Regions from separate parts of the Frederiksenia canicola genome, predicted to be linked through region 1. Evidence: riboswitches for the same ligand, from Rfam matches in the RefSeq annotation. Region 1 holds a riboswitch; the other holds the start of a gene.

Region 1 (16,629 bases):
AAGTCGCCTTGAAAATGGGTTCACCCGAATACTTTCTAATTTGTGCTTTTGGTTTGACCATTATTGCAGGCGTTAGCGGTGAAAGTCTGCTTAAAGGCGTAATTTCAGGTTGTGTCGGCTTATTTTTATCCTTTATTGGTATGGATTTAATGAGTGGCGACACGATGCGTTTTACCTTTGAAAACATTAACTTATATAGTGGTTTTGATTTGGTGGTCGTGCTAATTGGCTTATTCGCATTGATTGAAATTATCCACAAAGCCGTAGCTCTCAAACAGAAGCAAAATAGCAACGCCCCAAGTAACTTGCCACTGGATAAAGGTACGTTGTCTAAATCTGAATGGAAAAGATTGCCAAAACCGCTTGCTATTGGCTCCTTATCAGGCATTTTAGTAGGTATTATCCCTGGCACGGGAGCATCAATCGCTTCTTTTTTAAGCTACGATTTCTCACGCAAAGTCTCGAAAAAACCAGAAGAATTTGGACACGGCTCAGTCGAGGGAATTGCTGCCGCGGAATGTGCAAATAATGCGATTACTGGCACCGCTTTAGTACCGTTACTCACGCTTGGGATCCCTGGTGATGCGGCGGTAGCATTAATGCTCGGAGCCTTGATGATCAACGGGCTCACACCAGGCCCCAACCTATTCCAAACCCACGGCACCGAAGTCTATGCCATCATGATCGGCTTGATTTTCGTGAACATTTTTATGCTGATTCAAGGCAAATATCTGCTCAAACTGTTTGCGAAAGTCGTCAAAATTCCTCAAGAAATTTTAATCCCTCTGATTGCTGTTTTCTGCTTTGCTGGGGCTTATTCGTTGAAAGAATCAATGTTTGATGTTGGCACAGCAATCAGTTTTGGCGTGATCGCCTATATTATGGACAAACTGGGGTTCTCTGCAGTGCCAACCCTGCTCGGCTTGGTGCTAGGGGCTTTAACCGAGAAAAACCTCCGCCGTTCGTTAATGATTTCCGATGGTGACTGGCACATTTTCGTTGAACGCCCATTCTCTCTCGTATTCTGCATTTTTATTTTGCTCGTAATCGTGAGCATTGTGTTTAACAACTATAAAAAAGTGAAAAAAGGATAAGTTATGAACAGACCGAATATCATTTTCTACTTCACCGACCAACAGCGTTGGGACACCGTTGGGGCTTATGGTCAGCCGTTAAATATTACTCCAACTCTAGATAAATTAGCAGAAGAAGGTGTGCTTTTTGAAGAAGCCTACTCATCGCAGCCCGTATGCGGACCTTGCCGCTCCATCTTCCAAAGCGGTTTATACCCAACAGAAACGGGCTGTTTCCGCAATAATGTGGCGTTACCGCAAGATATTAAAACTTTGGCTGACTACTTTACCGAAAATGATTATGACACCGCTTACATCGGCAAATGGCACTTAGCCAGTGATGGCGAATTGGAAGAAGCTCCAACTATCGACTACACAATCACAGCCATTCCACCTGAACGGCGTGGCGGTTATAAAGGCTTCTGGCGGGCGGCTGACGTGTTGGAATTTACTTCCCATGGCTATGATGGCTTTGTTTTTGATGAAAACATGAACAAATGTGAATTTACAGGCTATAGAGTAGATTGCATTACAGATTATGCTTTGGAATATCTCGATCAATACAATGGCGAAAAACCGTTCTTTATGACCATTTCCCATATTGAACCGCACCACCAAAACGACCATCACTGTTACGAAGGCCCTGACGGCTCAAAAACTCGCTTTGCCAATTACCAACTACCGCACGACTTAGCTGTATTGAAAGGCAATGCCGATGAGATGTACCCTGATTATCTCGGCTGCTGTCGCAGTTTAGACGACAATCTAGCCCGCTTGATCGACAAACTCAAAGCCAAAGGCTTATACGACAATACCATTATCGTTTTCGCCTCCGACCACGGATCTCACTTTATGACCCGTAACCGAGATGAAAATCTCAACGGCTATGACGATTACAAGCGGTCGTGCCACTCCTCTGCGTTGCACGTTCCGTTAGTGATTGCAGGTGGTGACTATCGGGGTGGTAAACGGATCAAACAACTAGTCAGTACCGCCAGCCTTCCAAAAACGTTCTTAGCGATGGCTGGCATTGATGTTGGCGATAAGATGATCGGCGAGAATCTCTATGATGTGGTAGCCCAAAAAGATCCAAATCGTTTAAATGAAGTCTTTGCTCAAATCAGCGAAAGCCGCGTTGGACGATGCATCCGCACCGAAAAATATCTCTATGCCGTGACTGCTCCAGGCAAGAACGGCGGCGAATATGCCGGCAGCGATCTCTATCAAGAAGATTTTCTCTACGATTTAGAAAAAGATCCTTACGAGCTGACCAATTTAGTGCGAGATCCACACTATGAACAAGCCCGAATGGAATTGCGAGAAAAACTATGCAAACAGATGGAAATCGCCAAAGAGCCACGCCCAACTATTATTCCCGCAAGTTAAGAATCGAAATTAACGGTAACTTTGGGGCGAACTCCGCCCCTTTTTTATAGGATGCCTATGCTATAATTTCTCCTTTCTCAATTAAACCAAAGCCGACAATGCTCAATCAACAATTCCGCCAACAGTTTCCTTTTTTTGCCAATCAACAATTGACCTATTTAGACTCTGCCGCCACGACACTGAAGCCACAAGTGTTGATCGATGAAACGATAGATTTTTATTGTTCAGCGGGATCGGTGCATCGTAGTCAGTACGATCTAGCCCAGAGCGAAGCCTATGAACAGGCACGAGATTTGTTAGCTCGCCGCTTCAATGTGGAGAATCGCAATGGGGTGATTTGGACCAGTGGCACAACCCATTCGATCAATTTGGTCGCGTACGGTTTAGAACATCAGCTACAAACAGGTGATGAAATTGTGATTTCCGTTGCTGAACATCACGCCAATTTTATCCCTTGGCAACAGCTTGCTGAGCGTTCAAGAGCAAAGTTGATTGTGTTGCCGTTAAATGAAGATTTTCAGATCGATAGCAAAACACTACTTGCTCATCTCAATCAACGGACGAAAATTGTTGCCTTCAATTTGGTCTCGAACGTGACGGGCGTGCGGCAGCCTGCTGAGCAGCTAATTTCCCTGATCCGCCACCATTCTAATGCCAAAATTTTGCTCGATGTGGCACAAGCGGTCTGTTCTGAGCAGATAGATACAAATCAGCTTGACGCCGATTTTTACGCTTTCTCTGCCCATAAAATGTATGGACCAACAGGCGTAGGCGTGCTGATGGGGAAATTGCAAAGTTTGGCAGAAATCCGACCGCTTGTCTTTGGCGGCAAAATGCTAGAAAACATCACCGAGCAGACTCTCACCTTAGCGGAACTGCCCCATCGTTTAGAAGCTGGCACACCAAATATTGCGGGAATTATCGCTTTTGGCAAGGTGTTGGAATGGCTCGAAAGTTGGGATTTTGCTACGCTCAATCAAGGCTTGTATCAACTCGCCGAACAAGCTCGCAAGCGGTTAGATGCTTACCCCAATTTGCAAATTTTTGGTGGCTCACTAAGTAGCCCAACCATTAGCTTTGCCTTTAGAAATATTCATCATTCCGACATTGCCGCAATGTTAACCGAGCAGAAAATCGCCTTGCGAGTGGGCGAGCATTGTGCCAAGCCGTACTTACGCTACCTACAACAAATGGGCACGCTGCGGCTGTCGTTGGCACATTACAACACACAGATAGATCTTGACCGCTTCTTTGCAGGGCTAGACTTTGCCATGGAAATACTGACAGATGAATAGCCGCAAGCGGTGACTTCCCACAAAAGTTTTGCAAATGGGACAAGAGATCTAATTTGCCACTTTTGCCCTGTATCAAAAAAGAGTAAAATTTGCGAGTTTTTGCTAGAACGGGAAAGCGTTATCGGGTAATCTGCACACCATTTCCGATTTATTTCAAAAATTTTAATTATTATTTCTTATAGGTATTTTTATGGTTAAAAAAATTGCTGTTTTAACAAGTGGTGGCGATGCCCCTGGCATGAATGCTGCGATTCGTGGTGTTGTACGTGCGGCATTGAGCGAAGGCTTAGAAGTTTATGGTATCCAAGATGGATACTATGGCTTATATCACGATAAAGTGACTCGACTCGAACGCCGCTCAGTATCTGAAGTGATCAACCGTGGCGGAACTTTCTTAGGCTCGGCTCGCTTTCCGCAGTTTAAAGATCCTGAAGTGCGTAAAAAATGTGTGGAAACGCTCAAAAAGTACGACATTGATAGCTTAGTGGTCATCGGCGGTGACGGCTCTTATATGGGGGCAAAATTGCTCACGGAAGAATTTGGCATTAACTGCATCGGCTTGCCAGGCACCATCGATAACGATGTAGCAGGTACTGACTATACCATCGGTTTCCAAACGGCATTAGAAACAGCATTAGAAGCCATCGACCGTTTGCGTGATACTTCAACGTCTCACCAACGTATCTCAATCGTGGAAATTATGGGTCGTCATTGTGGCGATTTAACCATTAATGCGGCACTTGCGGGCGGCTGTGAATACATCATTGTGCCAGAAAAAGGTTTAGATAAAGAGTCATTGATGCGTAACATCGGCGAAGGTTTTGCTAAAGGTAAACGTCACGCGATCATCGCCATTACGGAAATGATGACAAATGTCCACGAACTTGCAAAAGAAATCGAAGAACGTTTCGGCCACGAAACCCGTGCGACCGTATTAGGCCATACCCAACGCGGTGGTGCACCTTGTGCTTTTGACCGTATTTTAGCTTCTCGTATGGGGGTGTATGCTGTAGAACTTCTTCTTGAAGGTCATGGCGGACGCTGTGTCGGTATCCAAAATGAAAAATTAGTTCACCACGATATTATTGATGCGATCAACAATATGCGCCGCCCATTCAAAGAAGAATTGTTTGAGACTTCAAGAAAATTGTTTTAAACAAGACGGAATTAAAAAACGCAGGAAAGCCCTGCGTTTTTTTATCTCTATTCACTTATCTCCAAGCCTTAAACTGATTGATTAACCCATTGGTTGAGCTATCGTGGCTGGTGATGGTTTCACTGTTTTCCAACTCTGGCAAAATGCGGTTAGCAAGCTGTTTGCCAAGCTCAACCCCCCATTGGTCAAAGCTGTAAATGTTGAAAATCACACCTTGTACGAAAATTTTGTGTTCATACATTGCAATCAACGCCCCTAAAGTGAATGGCGTGATTTTTTGCACTAAAATAGAGTTGGTCGGGCGGTTTCCAGTAAACACTTTGAACGGCACGATTTCTGCAACATCTGCAAGACTTTTACCTGCTTGTACGAACTCTTGCTCAACCACCTCTTTCGATTTACCAAAGGCAAGGGCCTCCGTCTGTGCGAAGAAGTTAGAAAGCAGCTTGCTGTGGTGATCACCAATCGGGTTGTGCGTTTGTGCTGGTGCGATGAAATCACACGGGATCAACTTGGTGCCTTGGTGAATCAGCTGATAGAACGCATGCTGACCGTTTGTACCTGGTTCCCCCCAGATAATTGGACCCGTTTGGTGTTTCACCACGTTGCCATCACGTCCAACAAATTTGCCGTTTGACTCCATATTACCTTGTTGGAAATAAGCCGCGAAACGGTGTAAATATTGGTCATAAGGTAAAATCGCTTCCGATTCTGCCCCTAAAAAATTGTTGTTCCAAATACCGACCAACGCTAACGTAGTTGGAATATTTTGCTCAATAGGTGCATTTAAGAAATGCTGATCCATTGCATGTGCCCCATCAAGCAGCTGCTCGAAGTTTTCAAAGCCGATCGATAACGCAATGGATAAGCCGATCGCAGACCAAAGCGAATAACGACCGCCAACCCAATCCCAAAACTCAAACATATTTGCCGTATCAATACCAAATTTCGTAACTTCTTTCGCATTAGTTGAAAGTGCTACGAAATGTTTAGCTACCGCAGTTTCGTCTTTCGCTACAGCTAATAACCAATCACGAGCCGTATGGGCGTTAGTCATCGTTTCTTGGGTGGTAAACGTTTTTGATGCAACCAAAACCAAAGTAGTTTCAGGATTCACTTTACGTAAGGTTTCAGCAATGTGGGTACCATCCACATTTGATACAAAGTGCATCGTGAGATGATTTTTATACGGACGCAATGCTTCCGTCACCATATAAGGCCCTAAATCCGAGCCGCCAATCCCGATATTGATTACATCGGTAATCGCCTTACCCGTATAGCCTTTCCACTCGCCCGAAATCACACGCTCACAAAAACGTTTCATTTTTGCCAACACCGCATTCACATCAGGCATCACATCTTTGCCATCTACTTCCACGGGGGTATTTGAACGGTTACGCAACGCCGTGTGCAATACGGCACGATCTTCGGTACGGTTAATTTTTTCACCATTAAACATCGCATACGTTGCTGATTTTAAATGGCATTCTTCAGCTAATTGACGCAATAATGCGAGTGTTTGTTCATTGATGGCATTTTTCGAGAAATCAACCAGGATTTGATCGTTAAAACGCAGGGAATATTTATTAAAACGGTCTGGATCTTGTTCGAAAAGTTTTGGGATAGCTAGGTTTTCGGCTTTGTGTTGCTCGAGTGCATTCCAAGCAAATGTTTGGGTTGGATTGATATTTTGCATTTTATTGCCCTTTAAAAGTTAAAATAAATGGATAAACAAGCGGTTAGTTTTGCTAAAAATTTTGCAAATTAGTCCGCTTGCTGAGTTAATTCATCTAAACGCTTTTCGAGTTCGTTCAATTTCTCACGGGTACGCAATAACACTTGCGATTGCACATCAAATTCCTCACGCGTTACTACATCTAATTTCGCCAGTTGAGCCTGCAAGATTTGTTTAAATTTTTCTTCGAGATCATTGCCGACATTTTTCAGGCTTTGAGGAAGTGCATTGTGAAGTTGTTGTGCGAGGGATTCTAGATTTTTCGGATTAAGCATAAAATTCTCCAGTCAAATTGAGCGACAATTTTAAAGAATTTTGGCTCAAATCAAAAGGAAAAATCAAGGAATTAAAGGGAAATCTAAGCGAGATCAAAATAAAAAATGAGATGGCTGGAGTACTAGGATTCGAACCTAGGAATGCTGGGATCAAAACCCAGTGCCTTACCGCTTGGCGATACTCCAAAAGAAAAAACTAACACAAGGTTAGTTACTGAGATTTAAAAATAAGATGGCTGGAGTACTAGGATTCGAACCTAGGAATGCTGGGATCAAAACCCAGTGCCTTACCGCTTGGCGATACTCCAGTCGTTTTATTTGCTAAGCCATAATGGTGCGGGACGAGGGACTTGAACCCACACACCTCTCGGCGCCAGAACCTAAATCTGGTGCGTCTACCAATTTCGCCAGTCCCGCAATGGTGGCTACAGCGAGATTCGAACTTGCGACCCCAACATTATGAGTGTTGTGCTCTAACCAGCTGAGCTATGTAGCCATTTGCGTAACCATATCGGCTTTGCGGGGCGTATTATGCTGATTTCACCTTAGCTCGTCAAATACTTTTTTCTAAAAATTCCTATTTTTTGCTTGTTTGAATAGAGTTTCGGCAAATTGCGATAAAAACCAACACTCTTTTACGGAACTTATTGATTTTATAAGGGCAAAATGCACTAAAGTGCTGATTTTTTCATTTCAGCCTGCAAAATGGCTAACACAGGTTCAATCTGCGGTAATACCCCTTCCCACAATTCAAACGCATAGCTAGCTTGCCCAACTAGCATTCCCAAACCATCTTGACACGCCATTGCTCCTTGTGAACGAACGTAGTTTAAAAATGGCGTCTGCATATCCACAGTATATTGCATATCATACACCTTTGCGGTGGAAAAAACTACTGACGGCAATTCGACATATTTGCCTTGCAACCCTAGCGAAGTGGCATTGATGATTAAATCGTAAGACTGTTCAGCCATTTCGTGTAAACAAGCGGTCTGAATCTTGCCACACTTTGCAAATTTTTCCGCTAAACTGACCGCTTTCTCAGCAGTGCGGTTATATAAGGTGACCTGTTGCTTCTCCTGCAATAAAGGGTACAAAACGCCCTTCGTTGCTCCACCCGCCCCTAAAATAAGCACTTTTTGCTGTGGTTTTAGCCATTCCAACCGTTTCAAATCTGCCACTAAGCCTAAACCATCCGTATTATCGGCATACAAACGTCCATCATCTAAACGTTTTAACGTGTTGCAAGCCTTCGCTTGCAGGCAACTCTCACTATGCAAATCCGCTAGAGCAAAGGCTCTCTCTTTGAATGGGGAGGTGATATTTGCCCCTCTAGCCCCTTGTGCAAAAAAGTCTAATAACTGCTGCTCGAACTTTTCTTCATCGCCTAACCTTGCTTGATATTGCAAGCTTTTCTTTGTTTGTTCAGCAAACAATTGATGAATGCGAGGAGATTTACTTTGGGTAATCGGGTTGCCCCAAACAGCATATTGATTCATAACTTAGCCCTGCCTAAAAATTTGTTGGGTGAAAATATCACGAATTTCAGAAGGATTGTTTTTTCCGCCTGTTTCAGCGATGACAACAGGGAAATTGTCACCAAATTGTGCCATTACTTCTTGAGCCGTTCTGCAAGGCGGCAATGTAGTTAAATTTGCACTGGTAGACGTTAAGGCAAAGCCCGTCGCCTCACATAATTTCACCACCGCAGGTACTTGGCATAACCTGACCGCAATAGTTTCAAATTGCCCTTTAAGATAACGTGGCACGTCTGTTTTTGCTGGCATTACCCAAGTAATCGCTTTCTCGTAAGAGTGCTCGAAACGTTGCCATTCTGGCTTAGAAAGCTGAGTTTCATCAATATAAGGTAATAAAAGTTCACGATAAGGAGAGATCAAAATCAACCCTTTCGATTCAGGGCGTTGTTTTAACGCTAACAAGTGTCTCACCGCTTGCTCGCTATTTGGGTTACATCCCAAGCCAAAAACCGCTTCTGTTGGGTAAGCAACCACTTGATCTTGCTTGAGTTTTTCGACTATTTCATTAAAAGAGTACATTATTCGTTATCGCTAAAAAGGTATTGGCACAGTTTATTCGCACAAAGAAATGCAGATTTTCCCCGTATTCTTTTCTGAGTGACCAAAGGGTAATGGCATTGCGGGCATTCTCTCTCGATTGGCTTACTCGGCACAGTAAATTTGCATTCAGGGTAGCCACTACAGCCATAGAAATGTTTACCCGAACGCCCTATTCGTTCGACTAATTTATAGGTTTTACATTCAGGACAGCTAAATTCTTCGCTTGTTTCAGGCTCATTATGCACGGTAAATTCACAATTAGGGTAGGTGCTGCAGCCGATAAAAATACCAAAATGCCCTTGTTTGAGTTGCAGCGGCGAATGGCATTGTGGGCAAAGCTCATCCAAGGTTTTAATAATATGGGCTACTTGTTGCAACGGTTTGAGATAATCACATTTTGGATAAGCCGAGCAGCCGAGAAAAAGTCCGCCTTTCCCGCGTTTAATTTGCAAGGGGGAGTGGCATTGCGGACAGCGTTCCGTCTGTTTGGTGGATTTAAACAAACTCATTGACTACTGCTCTGTTTGCTCATTCTTCAACAATTCAAACTCAATCACCACAAAGTGATCATCTTGTGGATAAATTTCACGAATCACTAGTTTGAGCTGATCTAGCGTCATATTTTCTTGCTGAGCGTGCTGCTCGTTCAAATCCGCAAAGGTAATAGGCGTAACCGATAATACATGAATATGTGCAAACAAGCGGTCAGTTTCGTAGGTCGAAACGCAAAGTTGCTGATTTGGCTGAAAATGAGCTTCAGATAAATCGCGAATTGTGATCGTTTTTTTACCGCTTAAAATATCTGCTTCAAAACGGCTGAAAAAGGTAATTTTATTGGTAATCGTCATAATCTAGATCCATTAAGTGGCTAAAATGATCGCTGTAAAAACCGTGACTGACCATATATCGCCACATTTTTTGCTTAGCCTTGATATCCCAATTTGTTGAGCGTTTTTTCTCAAACACGCGTTCAGCCAGTTCAAACCAATCTACTTCACTATTTTCCATTTCTTGACTAATCAGCCAATCAGCAATGCCTTTAAAACGTAGTTCTTGCTTTAAACGGTTTGGTCCATAGCCTTGCTGTGAACGATAATGAATGAACTGACGACAAAATCTCTCATCGCTTTGCCATTGATGTTCTTGTGCTTTGACAATCGCCTGTTCGATTTCTTCTTCGAGAAAGTCTTTCTGCTTCAGTTTTTGTCGTAATTCTGCTTCGCCGTAATCCCGCTTTGAGAGCAAATATACAACATATTGAATTGCGGTCGATTTTTGTTTCATGCCAATATAACAAAAATGCGGTGCATTACACCGCATTTTTCAATTAAAGTTCTTCAAATTGTTCATCTGCACTGTCATTATTATCCGATCCTGCGGCTGTTACAACCTTATCAGGATTTGCCATTAACAATGCACGTAACTCTTGCTCGATTTTATCTGCTTGTTCTGTATTCTCTTTCAGCCATTTCATTGCATTGGCTTTGCCTTGACCGATTTTTTCGCCATTATAAGAGAACCACGCACCTGATTTCTTAATTAGATCGTGATCAACGGCTAAACCAAGAATTTCACCCACTTTGGAAATACCTTCACCGTACATAATATCAAACTGTGCCGTGCGGAATGGCGGAGATACTTTATTTTTCACAACTTTGACTTTGGTTTCACTGCCTAAAATTTCTTCACCGTCTTTTACCACGCCAGAACGACGAATGTCTAAACGCACAGACGCATAGAATTTCAATGCATTACCGCCAGTTGTAGTTTCTGGGTTGCCAAACATCACACCGATTTTCATCCGAATTTGGTTGATGAAGACCACCAAGCAGTTAGTATTTTTCACATTCCCCGTTAATTTACGCAAGGCTTGCGACATTAAACGAGCTTGTAAACCCATATGTGAATCCCCCATTTCACCTTCAATTTCGGCTTTTGGTGTTAAGGCGGCAACAGAGTCCACGATAATGACATCAACAGCCCCCGAGCGTACTAATGCATCGCAAATTTCAAGGGCTTGTTCGCCATGGTCTGGCTGTGAAATCAATAACCTATCGGTATCAACGCCCAATTTTCGGGCATAAACAGGATCTAATGCGTGTTCCGCATCAATAAAAGCACAGGTTTTGCCGATTTTTTGAGCTTCAGCGATAAGTGATAACGTTAACGTCGTTTTACCCGATGACTCTGGTCCGAAGATTTCGACAATACGCCCCATCGGTAAACCACCGATCCCAAGGGCTAAGTCTAAACCAATTGACCCCGTTGAAACGGCTTCAATATCAAGATCTTGCGTTGCACCTAAGGTCATAATAGAACCTTTACCGAACTGTTTTTCAATTTGAGCAAGTGCTGCGGCTAAGGCTTTTTCTTTACTTTCTGGATCAGTATGTTTAGTAACGGTTGAGACTGATGATTTTTTTTCTGCCATAAAATAATCCTTGTATTTGATTTAACAGTCATAAAGTTTGTTGCATTATACTGTTTGAATATACAGTTTCAAGTTTTTTTTCAAATTTTTCGATCTGTATCGCAAACCTAACGTAAAACACTTGACGAATCGATCGAAACCGCTCGCTCTGGCTCAAAGGGATTTAATGCATTAATAACCATAATTTTCTCATAACCAAACAAATCATCTATATGAATTGGCATAAGTTCCACTTTCTGCTGATCTAATAAATAGGTTAATTGCGTGCCCTTTAATAAATAATGCTGCGGGCTATACCATTTTTCATTCTTTAAAAAGAGTAAATTTCCAATAGTACAATCACTCACAAAACCATTATTGATAATAATCACTTCATCAATTTGCAAATCTTTAGCAAAATCTAACCGCTTGCGATCGCTATATTTGAATTGATAATCTAAATCTTCTGTATAAACACATTGAAAACGTGTCATTTTTCGTGGTGTATAAGCATAGAATTTAATATCAAATGCTATGGCTGAATAATCAATGCGGCAGCGAAAAAAGCCTGATTTAAACGCAGTTGGAATGGTTATTTTGGTTAAATCTAAAATTGTTTCCGATTTAAAAAAATGTTCAAACGCCAAATTGACACGTTGTTGATGGTAATTCAAACGCTGGAATTGACCATCAATGACGGCTAAGGTTTCAAACAAGGGAAATTGGCACATAAACTTTCTCTAATATTTCATTATATTCTTCGTTTAAATCACTTAATGATGTAATACCACCACCACTACGAAAAATAAGTTGGTTATTTTTTTGTTCAATATAACGAATTGCCACCGCGCTATCTAAATTTTCGCCATCAAAATAACCAAAAATACCTGTGTAATAGCCTCGTTCTTGCTGCTCTGCCTGGCGAATAATTTCAACGGTTTTCACTTTCGGTGCTCCGCTAATTGAACCTGCTGGCAATAATTTTGCCAATATTGTGCCGATTTCCGCTTGCCAATTTTCTGACAATTCCCCACAAATTTCGGAGCTCGTTTGATAAATCGCACCACGGTGGGTTTGCACTTTTTCTAAATAGCGATATTTACGAACCTGAATATTATTAGCGACTAACGCCAAATCATTACGAATTAAATCGACAATGGTATTATGTTCGGTAAATTCTTTTTCTGAATGAATTAACTTTTCAACGGCATTTTCTTCTTTTGCATTCATTGTACCTTTCATTGGATAAGAATAGATTTTATTCTGTTCGATCCGCACAAAACATTCAGGCGAGAAACAGACAAACTGATTTTCTAATCGCAATTTATATTTAGCTTTGCTGGCGAGAAAAATCTGTTTTAGATCGTAATTGGAAGCGATTTTTGTTTGACAAGTTAAGTTTAATAAATAGCTATTTCCTGCTTGAATCTGCTCTTTTACTAATTCAAAACTTTGTCGGTAATCTTGAAAATCCGTGGGGGTAATGTTTAATTCAAATTGTGGAAAATGAGTTACATTTTCTGCCCAATTCGTTATTGATGGAAATGCAAAAAAGATCCCATTTTCAACTGCTTGATCTAACGGGTAAATTTGCGGTTTTTTTTGTTCAAAATCTATTAAAAAAAAGAAAGGCTGTTTGCGTTCACCGAATAAATTGGCTTGTTGAATAAAATACTGCATTGGCTATCAATAAAAGCGAAGAATGGCAACATTATAGCAATTTTTGCGAAGTAAGAATGGCGTTTTAGGGAATTGATTTGATAGTTCTTCCCCAACGAAGTGGGGAAGATGTCAATACAAGCGGTTATTTACTCACTGCTTTTTGCCAAGTGGCTAACCATTGCTTCACGGTGTCGGTGCTTGGCTGGGTAAAATTTGTCGCAGGATAGGTTGGTAATGTCTTGAATAATGGATCTGCTTGGCTGCTAACTACAGGCTTCATCACGTTGTGGAATGAGATGATTTTTTGTGCTTCTGGCTGTTGTAAGAAAGCTAAAAATTGTTTAGCTAATTGTGGCTGCTTGCTGGCTTTGGTGATCGCTGCAACTTCCACTTGGACTAAATGCCCTTCAGCAAAATTTGCTGCCACATAGTTTTCATCTTTTTCGTGCCATTGGTGATAAAGTGGTGAAGTCGCATAGCTGAGTACTAAATCCGACTCGCCTTTTAAAAACGCCCCGTAGGTTTCTGACCAACCTTTACCCACGGTCACTGTATGCTTGGCGAGGCTTTGCCACGCTTGTTCAGCGTTATCGCCATAAACACTATTTACCCAAAACAGTAAGCCACGCCCAACAGTACTTGTGCGAGGGTCTTGATAAATTACTTTGAGATCTTGACGTTCAACCAATTCTTTGAGGCTTTTTGGTGGATTCGCCACTTTTTGTTTGTGGTAAATAAAAGCATATTCGCCAAAGTCAAAAGGAACGAAAGTTTTATCTGTCCAGTTAAGATCTAACCCTTTGTTTTCTAACCCGCTTTCCGCAAATAGTCCTGATTTTTCCGCTTCTGGCATCACAAAGTTATCAATGCCTAACATCACATCCGCTTTGGTTTTATTGCCTTCCAGACGGATACGATTGAACATTGTTACGCCATCTTCAAATGGCATAAATTTCAGGTCGCAGCCACATTGTTGTTCAAAAATCGGCTCTAGTTTTGGACCAGCCCCCCAGTCGGAAGTAAAAGAATCGTAAGTGTAAACCGTTAAAGTTGGTTGGTTTGCCAACACTGAAAAAGAAAGGGCAAGGGAAGAAAGGGCAAAAAGAGGTTTAAGTTTCATTGAAATTTCCTTCTAAATAATTGAAATAGAAGGATTTAAAACTGGAAAATACGGCTGTTCCTGTCTCAAATCCCTACGCTGATATTAGTCAGATCAGGTTCTATGGGTATTTCTCAGCTTCTGCATTACAAAGCACCCCAATGAGAACGGGCGGATTATACCGCCCGATTTAGGCTTTCAGCAAGCGGTCAGTTCCGCTCAATTTTTTGCAAATTGCACAGCTGCTCAAGGCTTGGAGCATAATAGTAGCTGCCCGTTACCGCTTTGGTAAAGCCAAGCAAGCGATCAGTTTTGCCGTCTAATTCGCCAAACATACTTAACAACTGTTTGTCTATATTGTGCAAGCGTTTTGAGAATGCCAAGAAATACAAGCCGTGTTCACCACTGGCTAAGCCGTATGGCAAACTATGGCGTAAAATTTTTAGCCCCTTACCATCTTCTTTCAGATCCACTCGCCCAACGTGTGATTGTGGCGGTACATCATCTAATTCTACGCTATCTACTTTGGTTCGACCGATTACTTGCTCTTGGCGATCAACCGACATCTTGTGCCATTTATCTAAATGATGCACATAACGTTGGCTTAATACATAGCTACCACCAGCATCTTCACCTTCGTCAATCAACGCAATTTCACGCAGTTTTTCATCGGTTTTTGGATTCTCAGTACCATCAATAAAGCCTGTAAAGTCCCGCTCTTCCACCCAACGAAAACCGTGAATTTCTTCAACCACTTGAATGCACTCTTTGAGTTGCTCAACAAGCATCAATGCTACGCTGAAATTGACATCTGGACGATTTGATTGAATATGCACTAACAAATCCCGTTGCGTTGCTGGAGCAAATTCCCGTTCAGCTTTGCCAAGCGGTTGGAAATCGTGCAATTCCGCTGCGGATTGCGCACTTGCTAACTGCTGCCAAAGCTTTGTGCCAAAGGCAATAGTAAGCCCAAGAGGCTCGTTTTCAAATTGTGCTTGAATTTGTTTAAATTGTTGATGAACATGTTGAATTTTTGAACGCAAAGATTCCGTATCGGATACCATTGCTTCAATAAAAATACCCGCTTTACGATGGGTTAAGGTCATGCCACTTTGTGGGGTTGCCATTGTATTCTCCAAATTATGCTTCTGTTGATTGCGACTGAGTATTCTCTTCGCCTTTTTCTAATTTTACCATTGCCCCTTGGATTGTTTGTTGCACTTCAAGGGAAATCAAACCACGCAGTAGTTCTTCTGTTTCTTGCACTTTAGCAACCACGGCATTGCCCTCTTCATCAAAATACCCTTGTTCTTTAAGTGTGTTACTAAAAGTTGAAAATAAGGCTTTATCGAAGAATTCAGGGGCATTGATGCCATGCAACACCGATAAACGTTGAGCAATTGAACGGCTCTCTTTTTCCAGTTCATTGCGGCTGATTTCAGGTTGTTCAATTAAAATGCTTAAGCTAATGTAGTAACGTTGCAACACTTCTCTCACACCAGCAGAATGTAGCTGTAAAGTACGAATTCGATGACGGTTAATCATCAACATTTCACTTTCATTCTTAATCAGTTGCTGGCGAGTGAACTCCTGCAAAATGGCTTCCACTTGGTTACGCACATCGTTTTGATCAAAATGCAAAAACAATTCTGCTTGTAAGAAAGGGTAAATGCGATTGATACTTTGAATAATGAGATCTTTTGAAATTGCCTCGTGGTGCAACACAATACTTGCTACCAACGACGGCAGCACAAACAAATGTTGAATGTTATTGCGATAGTAAGTCATCAAGACCGCCGATTGACGATCTAAACGAATAATTTCACCGAAGCTATCTTTCTCAGAAACCACACCTGAACGTGGCAAGGTGATAACATGATCGAGCATTTCATCGGCTGAATCTGTTGGCAAAGTCACATCTTGTGAATACGGCACATTTTTGAATAATTCTAGATAGCTTTCGACTTGTTCGATCAATTGTTCACGAGTAAGCGAACGCTGGCGAGAAGCCAACAACACTGAGCCAATTAAATTCTTCGCATTCACCGCGGCCGCATTATTGATATTGACCATCACCTGTTTAGATACTGCTTCCACTGCATTATTTAGCCATTTCGGGCGTTCGCCCTCTGCAAGCGGTTCTTTCCACTCTGGAAATTGCAAATTCAGATAGTGGTTGAGCTGAATCGGTTCGCCAAAATTCACATAGCCTTGACCCAGGTTACGAAGTTTTTTGATCACCCGTAACACTAAGCCTGCGTTTTCTTTCTCTTTCTCCGCCCCACGCAATTCTTTGGCGTAGGTATCCACTTCTAAAACATGTTCGTAGCCAATATACACTGGCACAATGCTGATCGGACGAGACAAACCTCGTTGCAAGGCTTGTAAGGTCATCGACATCATACCCGTTTTCGGTTCAAGTAAACGCCCCGTGCGTGAACGACCACCTTCGATGAAATA
Region 2 (16,629 bases), 410 kb from region 1:
GATATTATTGAAGTACAAGGCCCAATTTTGAGTGAAGTGGGTAACGGTATGCAAGACAACCTTTCTGGTATCGAAAAAGCGGTGCAAGTGAATGTCAAATGCATTCCAAATGCACGTTATGAAGTGGTTCACTCTCTGGCAAAATGGAAACGTCATACTCTGGCGCGTTTCCAATTTAAAGAAGGCGAGGGTTTATTCGTGCATATGAAAGCCCTGCGTCCAGATGAAGACTCGCTCGATCCAACGCACTCTGTCTTTGTGGATCAATGGGACTGGGAAAAAGTGATTCCAGCAGGACGTCGCAACTTTGAATACTTAAAAGAAACGGTACGTTCAATTTATCGTGCGATTCGTTTAACCGAACTGGCGGTAGAAGCCCGCTTTGATATTCCATCTATTTTGCCAAAACAAATTACCTTTGTTCACAGTGAAGACTTAGTTACACGCTATCCAAATATGACGGGCAAAGAGCGAGAGAATGCTATTTGTAAGGAATATGGTGCGGTATTCTTAATCGGTATTGGCGGCAAATTATCTGACGGCAAACCACACGACGGTCGAGCACCTGACTATGACGACTGGACAACGGAATCAGAAAACGGCTACAAAGGCTTAAACGGTGATATTTTAGTATGGAACGCCGAGCTCGGTACCGCATTTGAGCTTTCATCAATGGGGATTCGCGTAGATGAAAAAGCACTACGCTTACAAGTTTCTCTCACTGGCGACGAAGCTCGTTTAGAAATGGATTGGCACAAAGACTTATTAGCCGGTCGCCTACCGCTTTCTATCGGTGGCGGTATTGGTCAATCACGTTTAGCGATGCTTTTACTTCGTAAAAAACATATTGGTGAAGTGCAATCCAGCGTGTGGCCAAAAGCAATGTTAGAACAATTCGAGAACATTCTTTAATCATATACAAGCGGTGAGATCCTGCAAATATTTTGCAATTGGCACTCACCGCTTTATTTTTACCCTATTGTCAAAACGCAGACCAATTCGTCGCACAGCACTTACTGCAAGTTGAACAAAAAATCGCACAACCTATTGAAATCAAAGCGATTATGACGTCCCTTTCAGGCTGTAATCAAAATCATGTTGAGCAATGTAAAGTGATGGCATTCTTCACAGAGTGACACAACAAGCGGTCAGTTCCACCCCACATTTTGCAAAAAATCAGCGTAAAGTTACCGCTTGTAAATGTGAACTAGTTCACATTTTTGTCACAAACCTCCCACATTCCTATTGTTTTTCTCATCCAATGCTATAAACTTCTGCTCCATTTAGTCGGGGTGCTGCTTGGCAGCTGAGATGATACCCGTGAACCTGATACAGCTAATACTGACGTAGGAAACTAATTATGCAACTCTATTTCCCTTTCAATTTTTCGCCTTTTTCGTTATCTCGCCCCTATTTTCTGCACTAAACCGATCATTTTCGGGGGCAAAAATGTGTGTGCAGATCGCAAAGCTGACACTGTGTTTTAACGCAAAACCACTATTCCAGCAATTTGATTTTCAGTTAAATGCGGGGCAATGGACGGTGCTGCTCGGCAAATCGGGGATTGGTAAATCCACCTTGCTACGTGCGATTGCTGGCTTAGAAGACGATGCCATTCAGGCGGGCAACATCGTACGACAGGGCAACATCGCCTATATGGCACAGCAAGACTCACTGTTTCCTTGGCTATCCGTGCTGGATAACGTCCAACTTGCCCATCATCTCAAGGGCACGAAAAATACCGAAACCACCGCCCACGCCAAGCGGTTACTTTCTGCAGTAAAAATGCAATCCCATGCTGACAAAGCCTGCTACCAACTGTCAGGCGGGCAACGACAACGTGTGGCATTGGCTCGGGTATTAATGCAACAAGCAGATATTGTGCTGATGGACGAACCTTTTTCTGCACTCGATGCCGTTACCCGCCGTCAGTTGCAAGATCTCGCCTGTGAACTATTGCGAGAAAAAACGGTGTTGTTGATTACGCACGATCCGCAAGAAGCCATCCGCTTAGGTGATCAGATCGTTATTTTGCAATCTCAACCCGCCACCCTTTCTGAACCCATTATTCCACAAGGGAAGGCTCCACGGGAGCTTGGCGATCAAGCGTTATGGCAATTGCAAGAAAAATTGTTATCCGCATTGCTTGAGGGGGACGAATGAGTTTGCGAGCGTTGTTCAAATCCGCCTTATTGAGCCTAATGCTACTCGCCTTATGGCAAGCGGTTGTCAGCCTGTTTGCCTTGCCACACTATTTACTGCCACCACCCGCGAACGTTTTCGCCCAATTCGGCTCCCACGCCGAAATGCTGTGGTCGCACACCCAAATCACCCTGCTTGAAATTTTTTTAGGGCTAACGCTCGGTTTCGCCCTAGGGCTAAGTTCCGCTCTGCTGCTTGCCCTCTCGCCACGGCTTGCCAATTTATTGCTGCCGCTATTGGTAATTTCCCAAGCGATTCCCGTCTTCGCCATTGCTCCACTGCTCGTACTGTGGTTCGGCTATGGTCTAGCATCGAAAATTGCCATGACGATTTTAATCATCTATTTCCCTGTGACCGCCGCCTGCTATGACGGCCTACGCAACACACCAAAACCGTGGTTGGAATTGGCAAAAACGATGCAAATCTCACCGCTTGCAATGCTATTTCGAGTTCGCTTGCCTGCCGCCTTGCCGTCTTTGGCATCTGGGCTACGCATTGCGGTTTCCGTCGCCCCTATCGGGGCTGTGGTGGGCGAATGGGTTGGTTCATCGCAAGGCTTGGGATACTTAATGCTACACGCCAACGCCCGAATGCAAGTGGATTTAATGTTCTCTGCCTTGCTGATTTTGCTGGTGATTGCCTTACTACTCTACTTCAGCGTGGATTATGGACTACGCAAAGCGGTGCCGTGGGTGGGGAAAGTTGGATGAATGTTCGGTAACAAATTCTGCCCCCGCTTGCGGGGGAAGTACCGCCGAAGGCGGGGTAGGGGGTAAGCAAGCGGCCAGATTTTTGCAAAATTTTGCAAATTCCCCCCTTCGGTTTCGCTACGCTCAACCACTTCCCCCGCAAGCGGGGGCAGAATATAACTTAAGGAGATACCATGTCCATCACACAAACACTGATTAAAAATGCCCAGCCATACTGGGAAAACTACATTGAACATCCCTTTGTGCAACAGCTTGAAAATGGCACCTTGCCCTTAATGAATTTTCAACATTACTTAAAACAGGATTACCTCTATCTATTGCATTACAACCGAGCTTTTGCTTTGGCAATTTACAAGGCGGATAACTTCACTCAAATGGAAATCGCACATCAGTCAGTAGCCGCCTTGTTGCACGAAATTCAGTTACATATCGGCTTTTGCAAAGAATGGGGTATTGATGAAAAAACCTTGCTCGCTACGCCTGAGTCGGCGGCGTGTGTTGCCTATACCCGCTATGTGTTGGATTGCGGAATGGTGGGCGGTTTACCTGAACTCTATGCGGCGATTGCCCCCTGTGCGATTGGCTATGCCGAAATTGGGCGGAATTTGGCGACCCGCGGTCGCAGTCCTGCCGAGAACCCGTATCAAGTTTGGATTGAGATGTACGCCTCCGCAGAATTTCAACACGCCACCCAAGCTCTTGCCGACAATTTAGATTTGCTCTGCCAAGGGCTTGATGAAGCACGCCTTGCCAAAATTCAACAGATTTTCAACACCGCCACTCGAATGGAAGTGGCATTTTGGCAAATGGGATTAGATTTAAGTTAATAAAGGAGACCAAAAATGAAAACACTGACCGCACTTTTGAGTGCCGCCATGCTCTGTTTCAGCACCCCAGCCACTGCCAAAGAGAAACTCACCTTGTTACTCGATTGGTTTGTGAACCCTGACCACGCGGCGTTGATTGTCGCACAACAAAAAGGCTTTTTTGCCAATAACGATCTAGAAGTGGAAATAGTAGAACCTGCCGATCCGTCAATGCCTCCCAAATTGGTTGCGGCAGGCAAAGCGGATTTGGCGGTGGACTATCAGCCGCAATTGCAACTTGCCGTACCGAACGGCTTACCGTTGGTGCGAGTTGGTACACTGATTTCCACCCCGTTAAATACCCTGACTTTCTTAGAAAGTAGCCATATCAAAACGTTGGCGGATCTGAAAGGCAAAAAAGTCGGCTATTCCGTCAGCGGCTTTGAAGATGTGCTACTTTCGGCAATGTTGGCAGATGCAGGGCTTTCGGTAAACGATGTGGAAAAAGTGAACGTAAACTGGTCACTTTCTCCGTCGTTAATCAGCGGCAAAGTGGATGCGATTATTGGCGGCTATCGTAATGTGGAGCTTAACCAGCTCAAACTCGAAAAACACCCAGGAAAGGCGTTCTACCCTGAAGAGCACGGCGTGCCCGTGTATGACGAGCTGATTTTAGTGGCGAACAAACACACCATGCCAAAAGCAAAAATCTCCGCATTTTTGACCGCTTTGGAGCAAGCCACCGTTTACACCTTAAATCACCCAGAAGAAGCGTGGGAAGCCTATGTGAGCTATAAGCCAAAAGAGCTCGACACCGAACTCAACCGTTTGGCGTGGCGAGACACTTTACCACGTCTTACCCACCGCCCACGTGCGTTGGATACGGCCCGCTACGAAAAAATGGCAGCATTCCTGCAACAACATCAACTCACCGACAAGGTGCTGCCCGTGGCGGATTATGCGGTGGAAATTAAATAGTTCTACATTATCTATAGATAGGCGGATACTTAGGTCCGCCCCTACGAGGCTGTTATATGCAATCCAAATTCCTTTCCAGACTCCGCGAACGCAATCCATTGGTGCATAACATCACCAATATCGTGGCAGCGAACTTTTCGGCAAATGGGCTACTCGCAATCGGGGCATCGCCGATAATGTCTGCTAACCTCGAAGAAATGGTAGAAGTACCGAAAATCAGCCAAGCCCTTGTGATCAATATCGGCACACTGCTCGGTAAAGAGATCGATGCAATGGTGTTGGCGGGCAAAACGGCTAATGAAATCGGCATTCCTGTGGTGCTTGATCCCGTTGGTGTAGGGGCGACCACGTTCCGCCAACAGACCGTCTCGGCGTTGCTCAACCAAGTGAAATTCACGGCCATTCGTGGCAACGCTGGCGAATTGGCGTATTTGGCTAATGTGCAGTGGGCAGCAAAAGGCGTGGATGCAGGCAATGGCAAAGCGAATTTAGGCGAAATCGCCCATAAAGTCGCTCGTCAATATGGCTGTATTGCGATTATCAGCGGAGAAACCGATTTTATTAGCGACGGCTCCCGCCTTGCCAAACTGCAAAACGGTACGCCATTGTTTCCCAAAATCACCGCATCAGGCTGCTTACTGAGTGCGATTTGCGGAGCATTTCTAGCGGTTGCAGAGCCACAAGACTACTTTGCGGCACTGATCGAAGGCTGCTCTGCCTATGCGATTGCAGGCGAAATTGCCGCCGAACCGCTGAGTGCTACTCAAAACGGACAATTTTTCGTTGGTTTGCTCGATCAACTGGCCTGCCTTTCCCCTGAACACCTCAATCAATATGCAAGGATTTCCTATGAATAACATTTCTATCGCCTTAACTATCGCAGGTTCAGACAACTCTGGCGGTGCAGGCTGTCAAGCGGATCTCAAGACCTTCCAAATGCAACATGTGTTTGGAATGACCGCCATCACCGCCATTACCGTGCAAAACAGTCTCGGTGTTTACGATATTCACCCTGTGCCACTGCACATTATTGAAGGACAGTTGAAAGCCATTGCCGATGATTATCACGTGAATGCGTTCAAAATTGGCATGCTTGGCAACAGCGAAATTATCCAGTGTATCGCCAACAGCTTGCAAAAATACCAGTTCGGTAAAATGGTGCTAGACCCTGTGATGTACGCCAAAGGTGGTGCCGCGTTGCTCGAACCCGATGCGGTGGAAGCATTACGCACGCTATTAGTGCCGAACGCCGAAGTGATTACCCCCAATCTGCCTGAAGCAGAAGCCTTAACCGAGGTAAAAATTGTCGATGATCGCACCGCTTGTTTGGCGGCAGAAAAGCTACTCAACATGGGCGTGAAAAACGTGCTGATCAAAGGTGGACATAGCCAAAATTCGCAAAGCGACGTGTGTCGGGATTGGTTGTTTACTCAAAATGATATGCTGCGACTCGATAGCCCACGTTTCAACACTCGCCACACCCACGGCACAGGCTGCACCTTCTCCGCCTGCATTGCCGCTGAATTGGCGAAGGGCGAAAGCGTCAAAAGTGCAGTGCAAACGGCAAAAGATTTCATTACCGCCGCCATCAGCCATTCATTGAACATCGGTCACGGACACGGCCCAACAAACCATTGGGCATATTCGCAATGGAAAAAATAAAGGAGATACCATGCAAGCTACATTTGATGTGCGGGCGGCGATGCGGCTCTATTTTGTTGCAGGGTCGCAAGATGTGGCACATTTAAGCGGTAATCCTGCCGACAATTTGCTGAAAGTATTGGAACAGGCATTGCAGGCGGGGATCACTTGCTATCAATTTCGTGAGAAAGGTGCAAAATCTTTACAAGATCCAACCGCTTGTAAAGCCTTAGCGATCCGCTGTCGTGACCTTTGCCGCCAGCACAATGTGCCTTTTGTGATCGATGATAATGTCAAACTGGCGATCGAAGTGGGGGCGGATGGCATTCACGTTGGGCAAAGCGATATGTCCCCAGCGGAAGCAAAACAGCGTTCCGGCGGAAAATGTGTTGTCGGCACCTCGGTCAATACCTTAGCACAAGGTTTGGTCGCACAAGCCGATCCGCATGTGGACTATTTCGGCGTCGGTCCGATCTTCCCGACCTTTTCCAAAGAAGATCCGAAACCGGTAGTCACACCTGACTTTGTGACCACCATTCGCCAGAACAACATCGACAAGCCGATCGTTGCCATTGGCGGTATTGGCGTGGACACTGCGGCAATGTTACGTGCCAAAGGGGCGGACGGTGTGGCGGTGATTTCGGCGATCGCTCGAGCGGAAGATATTTTTGCGACAGTGAAGGAGTTGTTACGATGAAAAATACTCCACGCAATATCGCGGTGGCGACAATGGTCGGCACTGCGATTGAGTATTTCGACAACTACATCTATGCCATGGCAGCAGTGTTAGTGTTCAATTCGCAATTTTTTAACAGCAACGACCCGCTTGCCAATGACTTGTATGCCCTTTCCACACTGGCACTAACCTTTTTTGCTCGGCCGATTGGGGCGATATTGTTTGGGCATTTTGGCGATAAAATCGGACGAAAGAAAACCTTGGTGGCATCGTTACTGTTAATGGGGATTTCAACCATTGCGATTGGCTTATTGCCGACCTATCGTGACATCGGCATTTGGGCCACACTGTTTTTGTGCTTGTGTCGTGTTGGGCAAGGCATCGGACTGGGTGGTGAATGGGCAGGTGCGGCATTGGTCGCCGTGGAAAATTCGCCGAAAGAGAAACGAGCATGGTACGGCATTTTCCCCCAACTTGGGGCCCCGATTGGCTTGTTACTCGCAAACGGTGCATTTTTCTTAGTGGGGGCGATTTTCGGTCAGAACGCGTTAGTGGAATGGGCATGGCGAATTCCATTTATTTCATCGATCGTGCTGGTGGTGATTGGCTTGTACTTGCGGGCAAAATTGAATGAAAGCCACGTGTTTATGCAAGCGGAACAGCAAGGCAAAACCGTTGCCGTGCCGCTTAAAACTATTTTCAAGCATCATCTCAAGCCGTTTACGGTGGGAATGTTGATTGCCGCTTCAGGCTATGTGCTCTTCTATATTTTAGTCGCTTTCGCTCAACTTTACGCCAAAAACGCCCCAGCCTTATCAGCCGCAGGGCATCCGCTTGGCTTAGGCATTCCCGCCAGCACCTTCACGACCTTTTTGCTGATTACCTCGGTGATTTTCGGCATTTCCATTGCGTTATCGGGCGTGTACGCTCACAAAGTTGGGCGGCGAAACTTGTTGTTGTGGTCCACTCTCGCAATGGCGATATTTGGCTTGGCTCTACCGCTATTTTTACACAATGGTACGCCGACGAGCGTGTTCTGGTTCTTGGCGATTGGCTTTGTGATCCAAGGGCTGACTTTCGGCCCCATGGCGGTGCTGTTGCCCGAGCTGTTCCCAACCCAAGTTCGCTATTCAGGTGCGGCATTGTCGTACACCATCGCAGGCATCGTGGGTGGCAGCCTGTTTACCGTGTTCTCGGTCAAAATCAATGCCAATTTTGGCCTCATCGGCATCGGTCTTTATCTCACCGCCATCTCGCTGATTTCGTGCCTAGCCCTATGGCGATTGGCCGAAACGACGCAGTTGGAATTAACAGAAATCTAAAATACAAGCGGTCAGTTCCCATCAAAATGTTGCACATTGCAAAATATTTCAAGAATCTGACCGCTTGTGGGTTTCAACGATTATTTTTTCGTGACACGATGCACATCAATTTCGGTTTGTGACCATTCTTTATCCACTTTCCCTTGAATCTCAATGGTGTCTTGCGGGGTAATGGTTTGTCCGCCCCAGGCACGTTTTTTCACATCAATTTGCACTTCGCCTGTACTGTCTTTAAAGATGAATTCATCGCTATCAATTTGCTTCACAATAGAACCAACTAATAAGACAGGTGTGTAGTCGTCTGCTTTTAGCGCCTCGCTAACACTTTTTACCATACGGCTTTCATCCACAAAGCCTTGCTGAACGTGCTCGCCTTTACCCCCTTTATGGTGATTGCCATCTTGGAATCCGCCTTTTGCAGCTGCGACGGTAGAAACGGCTAAAAGTGATGTGATTAACATAACGTTTTTCATAAATTACTCCGAGTGTATGGTTAAAATTTTTCAAGATAACGAAAGCAGCTTGCCGTCGTTGGTACGTATTAAACACAATAAATCTTAACAAAAACTTAAGGGCAGAACTTTTTTTGCAAAAAATGTGAGAAATCTGACCGCTTGTTATCCGTGGCTTCTCGTCTTAGGGTTATTGTAAGACTGCGGGATCTTCTGTATAATTCCTACCCTTTTAGAATCTGAAAATTTTGCAACATTTGGAGTAAACAATGGCTCGTGTAACGGTTCAAGACGCAGTAGATAAAATTGGCAACCGCTTTGATTTAATTTTAACGGCAGCTCGCCGTGCAAGACAATTACAGCTTCACACGCGTGACCCGTTGGTTGCCGAAGAAGGCGATAAACCAACCGTGATTGCGTTGCGTGAGATTGAAGAAGGCTTGATCAACAATCAAATTATGGATCAGCAAGAAAACATTGAAATGCTTCGCCAAGAAATTGCCGAAAAAGAAGCCATTTCATTCCTTGCTGATGTTCAAGCAAATTCATAATTTTTGAATGGACAACGCCGTTGCAAGCGGTCAGATTCGCTGATTATTTTGCAAATTGGGTTGTCCATTTTTGTCTCTATTCTAAGGTGAGTATTTGATATAGTTTTGATGTCGAGCAGCAAGGGGGCAAATATGCAGTATTTTGAGAGTCTTAATGCCATTATTCAGGCGTATTTGCCTGCAGAACAAATTGCACAAATCGAACGTGCCTTTGTGGTTGCCCGAGATGCTCACGAAGGGCAATTTCGTTCAAGTGGCGAGCCTTACATCACTCACCCTGTGGCAGTAGCCTGCATTATTGCGGAAATGCGGCTCGATCATGAAGCCGTTATGGCTGCATTGTTGCACGATGTCATTGAAGATACGCCTTATACAGAAGAACAGCTCGCCAATGAATTTGGGCAAAGCACGGCGGAGATTGTTCAAGGCGTTTCAAAATTAGATAAACTCAAATTCCGTACCCGTCAAGAAGCTCAAGTCGAAAATTTCCGCAAAATGATCTTGGCAATGACCAAAGACATTCGAGTGGTACTTATCAAACTGGCTGACCGCACGCACAATATGCAAACGTTAGGGGCGTTGCGTCCAGACAAGCGTCAACGAATTGCTAAAGAAACACTCGAAATTTACACCCCGCTTGCCCACCGATTAGGGATGGAATCGCTTAAAAATGAGTTAGAAGATCTCTGCTTTAAAGCGATGTATCCTTATCGTTATGAGGTTATTAAAAAAGCGGTTGAAACCGCTCGGGGAAACCTGCAGAGCTTAATCAAGCAGATCAAACAAGATATTCAAGCCCGTTTAGATGAAGTGGGAATCGCTGCTCGTGTTTACGGCAAAGAACGCCCGCTCTATTATCTTTACCTGAAAATGCGGGAAAAAGCACAGCATTTTAATTCAATTTTAGATATTTATTCTTTCCGTGTGGTCGTGGATTCTGTCGATAGCTGTTACCGGGTTTTAGGACAAATGCACAGCTTGTATAAACCTCGTCCATTTCAAGTAAAAGATTATATTGCGGTACCAAAAACTAATGGCTACCAATCATTGCACACGTCAATGATCGGCCCTAAAGGCGTGCCTGTCGATGTACTGATTCGTACTGAAGAAATGGATCAACAAGCACGGCTGGGTGTCGTTGCTCACTGGGGATATAAAGATCAAGATGCGACCAATGTACAACTTCGCACCCAACAATGGCTGAAAAGCATCGTTGAAATGCAACAAAGTGCAGGTAATTCGGTTGAATTTATTGAGAATGTAAAATCCGATCTGTTCTCTAGCGACATTTATGTCTTCACACCAAAAGGCAGGATTGTACAACTGCCAGCCAATGCCACCGCGGTCGATTTTGCTTATGCGGTACATACCGATGTAGGCGACCGCTGCATTGGCGCCGTGGTAGATCACAATCCATACCCACTTTCACAGCCCCTCCAGTCAGGGCAAACCATTGAAATTCAAACCGCCGACTCCATTCGGTTAAATGCCCTATGGCTGAACTTTGTCGTCACGGCAAAAGCCCGCTCCTGCATTAGAAACACATTAAAACGCCAAGAACGTACCGAAGCGATTTCTTTGGGAAGACGTCAATTATTGTTATCACTCAATTCGCAAAATTTTGAGCAAATCGACCCGCTTGTACAACAAAAAGTATTAGACGAACTGAAACTTCCTACGTTTGATGACTTACTCGCCGAAATTGGGTTAGGCAATCAAATCAGTGGCGTTGTTGCACAACGTTTATCAGGGCAAAAATTAGAAATCGACACGGACGGCAATCCAGAGAATAACCAATCACTGACAATTCAAGGGGTGGATAGTAGCCTCATCAGCTTTGCAAGATGCTGTTTACCTGTGCCTGGTGATGACATTATTGCTCATATCAGTTCAGGAAAAGGGCTGACAATTCATAATGTCTGCTGCCGAAATGTACAAGATCATCTTACCGATCAACGCCACTATCTCCCTGTTAGCTGGGAAATTGCCAAAGATAGAGCGATTGAATTTGAAACCGAGATCTGTATTGATATTCTTAACCAGCAAGGCGTGCTTGCCGACATTACTCGTACCGTTGCCAAGCAGCGTAGCAATATTCTGAGCATTCAAAGTGAAGCAAGAGCGGGCGGAGTGTATCAAGTGTGCATCAGGGTGAGTATTATTGATCTGGCTCACTTAAATACGTTATTACGCAAGCTAAGTGCGATCAATGGTGTGGTGAATGTTGTTCGTAAATAAGCCACCTTCTATGAAGGTGGCTTTGATTGATGCTAATAAGCACGTTTTTAATGTCAAACCACACACGATGGCTTCTTAATTAGAAATCCGAATTTATATTGCATTAAATTCGTTCAATGACCATTGCAATACCTTGTCCACCACCGATACATAAAGTAGCAAGCCCCAATGTCTTATTTCTTGCCTGCAACGCATGTAGTAATGTCACTAGGATTCTTGCACCACTAGCTCCAATAGGGTGCCCTAATGCAATCGCACCACCATTGACATTGACTTTTTCCTCATCAAAACCTAACTCTTTTCCAACTGCGAGAAATTGGGCGGCAAAAGCTTCATTTGCTTCAATTAGATCAATATCGCTCAACTTAAGCCCCGTTTTTTCTAACACTTTTTGTGTTGCTGGCACAGGCCCCATTCCCATAATATCTGGGGCAACACCACCCGTGGCATAACCTTTAATTCGAGCAAGAATTGGTAAACCCAATGCCTTCGCAAAATCTTCTTCAACAATTAACAATGCCGCAGCACCATCATTAATTCCTGATGCATTCCCCGCAGTAACCGTGCCAGCCTTATCAAAAGCAGGTCTCAAATTAGCAAGAGCTTCTAAACTACAATCTGGTTTTGGAAATTCATCAATATTAAATACAATTTCTTTTTTTCGAGATTTCACAACTATTGGTATAATTTCTTTGTCAAATGCTCCTGAATCCATCGCAGCAAACGCTTTTCTTTGAGATTCGAAAGCTAATTGATCTTGCTGTTCTCGTGTGATACCGTATTTTTTGGCTACATTCTCCGCCGTAATCCCCATATGGTAATGGTTTTCCGCACAAATTAAGCCATCTTTTAAAATAACATCATCGACAGAGCCATTACCTAATCGATATCCCCATCTTGATTTGGAATCAAGTAAATAAGGTGCTTGGCTCATGTTTTCCATACCACCAGCAATAATGATCTTAGCATCGCCCGCTCGGATCGCCTGAGCGGCTAATGCCACACTCTTTAAACCAGACCCGCATACTTTATTAACCGTAAATGCACTTACGTTTTGTGCAATTCCACTACGTAGTGATGCTTGTCTCGCAGGGTTTTGCCCTAATCCTGCTTGCAAGACATTACCCATAATGACTTCATCAATCAACTGAATATCAACGCCTGACTTCTCAATGGTGCCTTTGATTACAGCTGAACCTAATTCAACAGCCTCAACGGTTGAAAGAGAGCCACCGAAACTTCCGATCGCAGTGCGAACAGCACTCGCAATAACTATATTTTTCATACTTAATTTCCTCTTAAAATAATGTTAATCCGACAATAAAGATCACGCTGGTAAATATGAGGGCCGTCATACAGTACCCCATAATATCTCTCACTCCGAGTCCTGCAATAGCAAGTGCAGGTAATGCCCAGAATGGTTGTGCCATATTCATCCATTGCTCTCCATAAGCAATGGCCATTACAGACTTCCCTAAATCAGCATCTAATGCTTGTGCTGCAGCTAATACATATGGTCCTTGAATTACCCAGTGCCCACCACCTGAGGGTACTGCAAAGTTAATAAACGCTGAGCTAAAGAATGTCATCAGAGGAAAAGTTTCTTTACTTGATACATTGATAAAGAATTCTGTAATCAAGCCACCTAAACCAGAATGCTCCATCATTAGCTGAATACCCGCATAGAATGGGAACTGAATTAAGATTCCCGCAGTACTACCTGCGGCCGCTTTGACAGCTCGCATATACGCCATAGGTGTTTTGTGAAGAATGATACCTGCAATTAAGAAAATCAGATTCACCGTATTGATGGTAATGTTGAAGCCTTTATCCATAAAATACATCACTAGATAACCAATACCGAATACTGCGATGATCCAAGTTAAAAGACGACTTTCTTCTAATTTTTCTGACGGCGGGGCATTTTCTGTCAAAGATTTTTGATAGTTTGCTTCTTCTTTTAGTAGCTCTGGATCAATCATCACTACATCAGTTGATTTTGGTACCATCATTTTGGTCAGAAAAGGAAGGACAACAACTAACCCAATAGTAATAAACAGATTAAAACCTGTGAGCAACGTATCTTGGATTGGAATGAGTCCTGCAATATGTTCTACTGGGTTGCCTGGTGTCGCCGCTAATAGTGGCATTGAACCTGATAATCCACCTCCCCATGTCATAAAACCAATATATGCACATGCGATCAGTAGAGGATAATCCGATCCTTTCACTCGGCGAGCCACCTCGCGCGCGAACATTGCCCCTACCACTAAACCAAATCCCCAGTTGATAACACATGCAATGGAACCAAAGAAAGTCACAAGCATCACACCTTGTGTAGGTGTTTTAGCAAGAGACGCAACTGTTCTCAGTACATGTTTAACTGGCGGTGAGCTAGCGAGAGCATGTCCAGTAACCACGATTAATGACATCTGCATACCAAAACCAAGTAAGTTCCAGAAACCATCTCCCCAATATTTCACCATCTGTATAGGTGTTGTTTCTGTGAGTGATACCCCAACTACAAAAGTAATAATCGTAAGCAGAACTGCAAAAATAAGAGGATCTGGAAGATAGCGACTGACAAGACGTGTCATTCCTCGAGAAATAGCACTTATCATATTACCCTCCTATTATGCTAACGGCATTGTTCTTACTGATGAAGAAACCACAAACTCCGCTTCAGTTTTACTGATAACATCATCAATAGAATAACCTTCCGCAATTTCCATTAAGTGAAGTTTGCCATTAATAAACTCAAATACCGCTAATTCTGTCACAAGCATGTGAACTGCATTTACGGCAGTAAGTGGTAAAGTACAGCGTTTTAGTACTTTAGATGAGCCATCTTTTGCACAATGTTCCATTGCAATAATCACTTTCTTCGCCCCTGTTACCAGATCCATGGCACCTCCCATACCAGGGACCATTTTTCCCGGGATCATCCAGTTAGCCAGATTTGCCTCCTCATCTACCTGCAACCCCCCTAATACACAGGCATCAACGTGTCCACCACGAATAAGCATAAATGAAGTTGCACTATCAAACATTGCTGCTCCTGGCACCATTCCGCAAGGTTGTCCCCCTGCATTCACAAGATTAGGATCAATATCAATAACTGGGCCTAAACCAAGAAAGCCGTTTTCCGATTGCAATGTAATATCAATGCCTTCAGGGAGATAATTAGCAACTTGAGTTGGTAAACCAATACCTAGATTCACCACATCTCCATCCTTAAGCTCTAATGCAACTCTGCGAGCAATTATTTCTTTTGCGTTCATATTAATGTTCCTCGGGTAAAATAATGTAATCAATTACTGCAGCTGGCGTCATAACATGATTTGGATCTATTGTGCCAACTTCTACGATTTCATCAGGTTCAACAAAGGTTCTATCCGCAGCAAAGGCTATTATTGGGTTAAAATTACGAGTTGTAAGTTGATAAGTTAAATTACCTTTTTTATCGGCAAGATGTGCTCCTATAATGGCAATATCAGCTCGGATAGGACGTTCAATAAGATACTTTTTACTATCCAGTTCAATTACTTGCTTACCTTTTTCTACAATGGTCCCAACCCCTGTCGGTGTGAGAATACCACCTAAACCAGCACCGCCTGCACGTATCCGCTCAATCAATGTACCCTGTGGAACTAACTCCACTTCAATTTCGCCAGCGATCATTTGTCTACCTGTTTCTGCATTTGTCCCAATATGAGATGCAATCACTTTTTTTACACGCTTATTGGATATCAATGGCCCGACTCCTGTATCAATAAATGCCGTATCATTACCAATAATAGTAAGATCCTTTACCTTCGAATCCAAAATAGCCTGGATTAATCGAGATGGTGTCCCCACCCCCATGAATCCACCAAATAGAATGGTCATCCCATCAAATAAATGTTTTTTTATTTCTGTAATTGCAATGACTTTAGACATAGCGTCCCTCCAGTGGTTGTTATATAAATTAATTTTATAAAAACAGCGTCCATAAAAGTGAATAGTTAAATACCAATAACAATTCAATTTAATAAAATGTAATTATCAATTAACAATTGAAAAATTATTTACATATTTATAACAGAACACCAATTCACTACCTATTTACACAAGAGAGTAACAATAAAAATTCATAATCTGAAATACTTATTTTTTATTCACATATAAGCTATACTTATAGGGCGTCAGGTATACAATGATCAATAATCTATTAATAAGTTTATAACGAAGGAATGGAGATAAATAAAATGGATATAAAGCATTTACGCTATTTTGTTGCCATTGTGGAAAATAACTTCAATTTAAGCAGAACGTCTCAAAATCTTTATATTTCTCAACCTGCTTTAAGCATGATGATAAGTGAATTTGAAACCCGAGAATCCATTCAAATATTTAAACGTTCACAAGGTAAAATTGTAGGATTAACTTACGCTGGAGAAAATTACTACAATGATGCAAAAGATGTGATTAAGAAGTACAATGAGATGAATAAAAACTTACATAGTCTAGAAAAAACAATAACAGGTCACATTTCTATTGGCATTCCCCCTCTTATCTTATCTGTATTATTTCCTAAAATAATGCCAAAAATAATTTTTGATAATCCTACTATTAATTTTTCAATTATAGAACAAGGAGCATATTCCTTAAGAAATGAATTACTTTTAAAAAACATTGACTTTGCGGTTTTATTATACCCAGAGGGTATTCCACAAAACGTCATAGATTCATTTGAAATATATCGCTCTGAACTAGCTGCCTTTCTCTCTTCAGAGCATAAACTCGCCAAAAAATCAATAATTAACTGGCAAGACTTACACAATGAAAACGTTATTATTTTTGATAAAACATTTATGATTTACCATCAATTAAAAGAAGCATTTGAACGGCATCACATTTACCCTTCAATAATATTTGAATCGAGTTCTTGGGACTTTTTATTTCACTCAGCAAAATCAAATAAAAATTTATTAACACTACTTCCGTTGCCAACAGGAGAACAATATCTTACCAACAACTTTGTATGTCGAAGAATAAAAGATCCTATCCCTTG

The links. Region 1 has a riboswitch for thiamine pyrophosphate ahead of thiB (thiamine ABC transporter substrate binding subunit). Riboswitches for the same ligand answer to the same signal wherever they lie in the genome.
Region 2: another riboswitch for thiamine pyrophosphate. It lies ahead of A4G17_RS03150 (ABC transporter ATP-binding protein); the one in region 1 lies ahead of thiB (thiamine ABC transporter substrate binding subunit).

What each region holds. Positions count from the first base shown of each region.
Region 1 is NZ_CP015029.1:1,026,423-1,043,051, reverse strand. Features, by position in the region: gene A4G17_RS05125 (tripartite tricarboxylate transporter permease) at 1-1,094, shown strand, start outside; gene A4G17_RS05120 (sulfatase family protein) at 1,098-2,459, shown strand; gene A4G17_RS05115 (aminotransferase class V-fold PLP-dependent enzyme) at 2,558-3,754, shown strand; gene pfkA (6-phosphofructokinase) at 3,945-4,910, shown strand; gene pgi (glucose-6-phosphate isomerase) at 4,966-6,606, opposite strand; gene ubiK (ubiquinone biosynthesis accessory factor UbiK) at 6,675-6,920, opposite strand; tRNA gene A4G17_RS05095 (tRNA-Gln) at 7,032-7,106, opposite strand; tRNA gene A4G17_RS05090 (tRNA-Gln) at 7,154-7,228, opposite strand; tRNA gene A4G17_RS05085 (tRNA-Leu) at 7,253-7,337, opposite strand; tRNA gene A4G17_RS05080 (tRNA-Met) at 7,340-7,416, opposite strand; gene aroE (shikimate dehydrogenase) at 7,592-8,419, opposite strand; gene tsaC (L-threonylcarbamoyladenylate synthase type 1 TsaC) at 8,423-8,977, opposite strand; gene A4G17_RS05065 (DNA topoisomerase family protein) at 8,977-9,507, opposite strand; gene yqfB (N(4)-acetylcytidine aminohydrolase) at 9,511-9,846, opposite strand; gene recX (recombination regulator RecX) at 9,830-10,282, opposite strand; gene recA (recombinase RecA) at 10,326-11,429, opposite strand; gene A4G17_RS05045 (aminotransferase class IV family protein) at 11,537-12,139, opposite strand; gene A4G17_RS05040 (aminodeoxychorismate synthase component I) at 12,117-13,088, opposite strand; gene thiB (thiamine ABC transporter substrate binding subunit) at 13,213-14,190, opposite strand; TPP riboswitch at 14,243-14,340, opposite strand; gene A4G17_RS05030 (Dyp-type peroxidase) at 14,379-15,296, opposite strand; gene plsB (glycerol-3-phosphate 1-O-acyltransferase PlsB) at 15,310-16,629, opposite strand, start outside.
Region 2 is NZ_CP015029.1:616,527-633,155, reverse strand. Features, by position in the region: gene asnA (aspartate--ammonia ligase) at 1-912, shown strand, start outside; gene A4G17_RS03155 (MerR family transcriptional regulator) at 951-1,136, shown strand; TPP riboswitch at 1,279-1,370, shown strand; gene A4G17_RS03150 (ABC transporter ATP-binding protein) at 1,450-2,163, shown strand; gene A4G17_RS03145 (ABC transporter permease) at 2,160-2,912, shown strand; gene tenA (thiaminase II) at 3,086-3,739, shown strand; gene A4G17_RS03135 (ABC transporter substrate-binding protein) at 3,755-4,696, shown strand; gene thiM (hydroxyethylthiazole kinase) at 4,753-5,553, shown strand; gene thiD (bifunctional hydroxymethylpyrimidine kinase/phosphomethylpyrimidine kinase) at 5,546-6,358, shown strand; gene thiE (thiamine phosphate synthase) at 6,369-7,034, shown strand; gene A4G17_RS03115 (MFS transporter) at 7,031-8,335, shown strand; gene A4G17_RS03110 (YgiW/YdeI family stress tolerance OB fold protein) at 8,416-8,808, opposite strand; gene rpoZ (DNA-directed RNA polymerase subunit omega) at 9,057-9,338, shown strand; gene spoT (bifunctional GTP diphosphokinase/guanosine-3',5'-bis pyrophosphate 3'-pyrophosphohydrolase) at 9,471-11,576, shown strand; gene A4G17_RS03095 (acetyl-CoA C-acetyltransferase) at 11,680-12,861, opposite strand; gene A4G17_RS03090 (TIGR00366 family protein) at 12,875-14,197, opposite strand; gene A4G17_RS03085 (3-oxoacid CoA-transferase subunit B) at 14,210-14,857, opposite strand; gene atoD (acetate CoA-transferase subunit alpha) at 14,859-15,515, opposite strand; gene A4G17_RS03075 (LysR family transcriptional regulator) at 15,824-16,629, shown strand, end outside.